DNA from 2 places in the Shewanella sp. FeAMO genome. Region 2 is predicted to be linked to the other one. Evidence: predicted binding sites of a transcription regulator. Region 2 holds the regulator's gene; the other holds the start of a gene.
The links. Region 2 encodes NrdR, which represses ribonucleotide reductase genes. Its sites were predicted from a motif close to AAACACNANATNTNGTGTTT; they were not measured.

Region 1 (2,204 bases), 1.0 Mb from region 2:
ACAGGGGCTACTTCGGCGTTGAACGGACTGTGGGTGTTACAGTGATCCACGTTCTGCACATAGATACGGCCGGTGGAGGCGCGCTCCTGCATCATCAGCGAGAAGAGCTCGACCGCTTTTAGGGTCTTCTTGCGAATGCTCTGGTCCTGCTCATATTTCACATACAGGCGCTCAAACTCGTCCTGATCGGCAAAGAAGGCGTCATACAAGCCGGGAACGTCCGATGGGCTGAACAGAGTGATGTTCTCACCTTTGATCATCCGCTGATACATCAGCTTGTTGATCTGTACGCCGTAGTCCAGGTGACGGATACGGTTGTCTTCAACACCACGGTTATTTTTCAGTACCAGCAGCGATTCAACTTCCAGGTGCCAGATAGGGTAGAACAGAGTTGCAGCGCCGCCGCGAACGCCGCCCTGGGAGCAGGATTTCACCGCAGTCTGGAAATACTTGTAGAAAGGCAAACAACCTGTGTGGAAGGCTTCACCACCACGAATAGGGCTTCCCAGAGCGCGAATGCGGCCGGCATTCACACCGATACCGGCTCTCTGACTGACATACTTGACGATGGAAGAGGCCGTGGCATTAATGGAATCCAGGCTGTCGTCACACTCGATCAACACGCAAGAGCTGAACTGACGGGTCGGCGTACGCACACCGGACATGATAGGGGTCGGCAAAGAGATCTTGAAGGTAGAGACCGCATCATAGAAGTCTTTGACATACTGCAGCCGGGTTTCCTTCGGATAACGGGCAAACAGGCAAGCGGCCACCAGAATATAGAGGAACTGGGCACTTTCGTAGACTTCATGAGTCACACGGTTTTGCACCAGATACTTGCCTTCCAGCTGTTTGACGGCGGCATAGGAGAAGTTCATATCGCGCCAATGGTCGATATAGCTGTCGAGCACATCCAACTCTTCACGGCTGTAGTCTTCCAGCACATGCTTGTCGTACTTGCCCATGGCGACCAACTTGCTGACATGATCGTACAGTTTTGGCGGCTCAAACTGACCAAAGGCCTTCTTACGCAAATGAAAAACAGCAAGGCGAGCGGCCAGGAACTGATAGTCCGGAGAGTCGGGAGAGATCAGGTCGGCGGCAGCCTTGATAATGGTTTCATGGATGGCCTCGGTGGGGATGCCATCGAAAAACTGCAGGTGAGAACGCAACTCCACCTCGGAAACCGAGACGTTGTTTAATCCTTTGGCTGCCCAGGTGATAACACGGTGGATCTTATCGAGATCTATCGTCTCGCGTGCGCCACTGCGTTTGGTAACTGTCATAGTGCTATTCATTGAAGATAGGCCTTGGTTGTAATATCTGTGAAATGACGCGACGGCGTCATTAAACCTTCCCTTGTAAAACAATCAACCGAACAGTTAACGACGGCGGCCCGAGAGGGCTCTGTTAACCGGGAGTTTCCAGTGCAAGACTAGTATGTCTGATTGCTACCGATACACAAGATATGGTGTTTTTCTATATCTTGGATAACAAGATAGTGAGGTATGGCACTTTTTGCAAGCCTGAGTTTTGGGTATATCTTGTGGATATCTTGAGGATATTGACTGGCCGATTCCGCAAAGCGGCATCATTGCTGGCGCACAGTCGTCATGGTCAAAATTCAAGCGATCTCACTCAAGGTGATCGACTGCTAAAATAAGCAGCGATCCGCGATCCCGCGCAGATCCGGTCGGTTAAAGCAGCATCCGGACTGCGACTTTCTTTAAGGTCTTGTCTACTCAGGAAAACAGTGCCAATTTAGTGCTTGTCTTACCTTGTTACCACAATGGCAGCGACATCACTGCCTGTGGATGATTTAACTGCCAATCGGCACCCCATTCCGCCGGTTTATCCTCGGCCGCCAGATATCCCCACATGGCGATGGCAGAGGGCATATTGACCGCCTGCGCCGCTGCGATGTCGCGCTCGGCATCGCCAAGATAGAGAATACGTTCGGTCGCGCAGTTAAGCTGCTGAGCAGCCAGCAACATAGGGGCTGGGTGGGGCTTACGATAGAGGGTTGTATCGGCACTGACCACAGCATCAAAGCGCTTAAGCAGCCCCATGCGCTCTAACAAGGGCCGGGTAAAACGCGCCGGTTTATTGGTGACAATCCCCAGCGGTAAGGCTCTTGATAGGGCACTGTCCAGCAAGGCTTCTATGCCTTCAAACAAACAGGCTTTTTGGCCGTTAACCGCATC
Region 2 (2,204 bases):
CTACTTACGCCAACGTTCAGCCACACTCAGGTTCACAGGCCAACAGCGCGGTTTATATGGCGTTGCTGCAACCCGGCGATACCGTACTGGGGATGAACCTGGCTCACGGTGGTCACTTGACCCACGGCTCTCCGGTTAACTTTTCCGGCAAGCTGTACAACATCATTCCTTACGGTATCGATGAGTCCGGCAAGATTGACTACAGCGAACTCGAAACGCTGGCGCTGGAACACAAGCCCAAGATGATCATCGGCGGCTTCTCGGCCTACTCAGGCATAGTTGACTGGGCCAAGCTGCGCGAAATCGCCGACAAAATTGGCGCTTACCTGTTTGTCGATATGGCACACGTGGCCGGTCTTATCGCTGCCGGTGTTTATCCTAACCCTGTGCCGCACGCCCACGTGGTGACTTCGACCACTCACAAGACGCTGGCCGGTCCCCGCGGTGGTGTGATTCTGTCGGCTGCCGACGATGAAGATCTGTACAAGAAGCTGAATTCCGCGGTATTCCCGGGCGGTCAGGGTGGTCCTCTGATGCACGTTATCGCCGGTAAAGCCGTGGCCTTCAAAGAAGCACTGGAGCCGGAGTTCAAAACCTATCAGCAGCAGGTGGTCAATAACGCCAAGGCCATGGTTGAGGTATTCCTCGAACGCGGTTACAAGATAGTTTCCGGCGGTACCAGCAACCATCTGATGCTGGTGGACCTGATTGGCCGTGAGCTGACCGGTAAAGAAGCCGACGCCGCTCTGGGCCGTGCCAATATCACAGTCAACAAGAACTCAGTGCCTAATGATCCCCGCTCACCCTTTGTGACCTCCGGGGTGCGTATCGGTACACCGGCCATCACTCGCCGCGGTTTCAAGGAAGCCGAAGCCCGTGAACTGACCGGCTGGATCTGTGATGTGCTCGACAATGCTCACGATGACGCCGTTATCGAGCGCGTGAAGGGCCAGGTGCTGGAACTGTGCGCTCGCTTCCCTGTTTACGGTTAACCTTTTCAAGGGAATAGGATAAACTTCGATGGCCGCTGAATTCAGCGGCCATTTTTGTTTCTGCCATTTAGCAGCAGCCGCTGCCGGCAACTGAGCACCAGGAGGCATAATGCATTGTCCATTTTGCAGTGCGACGGATACCAAGGTGATAGATTCCAGGCTGGTGGCAGACGGTCATCAGGTGCGCCGTCGCCGGGAATGTACTCTGTGTCATGAACGCTTTACCACCTTTGAAGGTGCCGAGCTTGTCATGCCCAGAGTGATCAAGCGCGATGGCAGCAGGCAACCGTTCGATGAGGACAAGCTGCGCGGCGGTATGCTGCGCGCCGCCGAGAAGCGTCCGGTTTCCATGGATAAGATTGAAGAGGCGATCAGCAAGATCAAGTCCACCCTCAGAGCCACAGGCGAGCGGGAAGTGACCTCGGAAATGATCGGCAATCTGATGATGGATCATCTTATTGAGCTGGATAAGGTGGCCTATATTCGCTTTGCCTCTGTGTATCGTGCCTTTGAAGATGTGTCAGAGTTTGGTGAAGCGATTGCCAAGCTGGAGAAAAAATAGGCTGTCAGTCACAGCCAACTGTTAAGTAACGGAAACCCTCATGTGGTCCAATACTGATATCGCCATGATGAGCCGCGCCATAATGCTGGCTCGCCGTGGCCGTTATACAACCCGCCCCAACCCCAATGTCGGCTGCGTCATCATAGATGCCGATGGCAAGATTGTCGGCGAAGGCTGGCACCAACGTGCCGGTGAGCCCCATGCCGAAGTACATGCCCTGAAAATGGCCGCTGACAAGGCCCGCGGTGCTACTGCCTATGTCACCCTCGAACCTTGCAGTCACTATGGTCGCACGCCGCCCTGTGCCGAAGCCTTAATTAAACATGGCCTCAAGCGGGTGGTGGTGGCAATGACAGATCCCAACCCTCAGGTGGCCGGCCAAGGTATCGGCATGCTGCAGGAAGCCGGGGTTCAGGTGCAGAGCGGTCTCTTGGCCGAGCAGGCCAGAGAGTTGAATCCGGGCTTTTTATCGCGGATGGAGCGAAATCGCCCCTGGGTCACCCTCAAGCTGGCGGCGAGTCTCGATGGCAAGACGGCACTGGCCAACGGTGAGTCCAAATGGATAACCGGCCCCGAGGCGCGCCGCGACGTGCAAAGGCTCAGAGCCCGCAGTTGCGCTCTGCTCACCGGCATTGAAACCGTATTGGCCG

Region 1: the regulator NrdR is predicted to act here: its motif matches at 1,458-1,477, upstream of nrdA (class 1a ribonucleoside-diphosphate reductase subunit alpha).

What each region holds. Positions count from the first base shown of each region.
Region 1 covers NZ_CM132201.1:2,564,982-2,567,185, reverse strand. Annotated here, with positions in the region: gene nrdA (class 1a ribonucleoside-diphosphate reductase subunit alpha) at 1-1,298, opposite strand, end outside; gene ACWAU4_RS11460 (HAD family hydrolase) at 1,782-2,204, opposite strand, start outside.
Region 2 covers NZ_CM132201.1:1,564,176-1,566,379, forward strand. Annotated here, with positions in the region: gene glyA (serine hydroxymethyltransferase) at 1-992, shown strand, start outside; gene nrdR (transcriptional regulator NrdR) at 1,102-1,554, shown strand; gene ribD (bifunctional diaminohydroxyphosphoribosylaminopyrimidine deaminase/5-amino-6-(5-phosphoribosylamino)uracil reductase RibD) at 1,595-2,204, shown strand, end outside.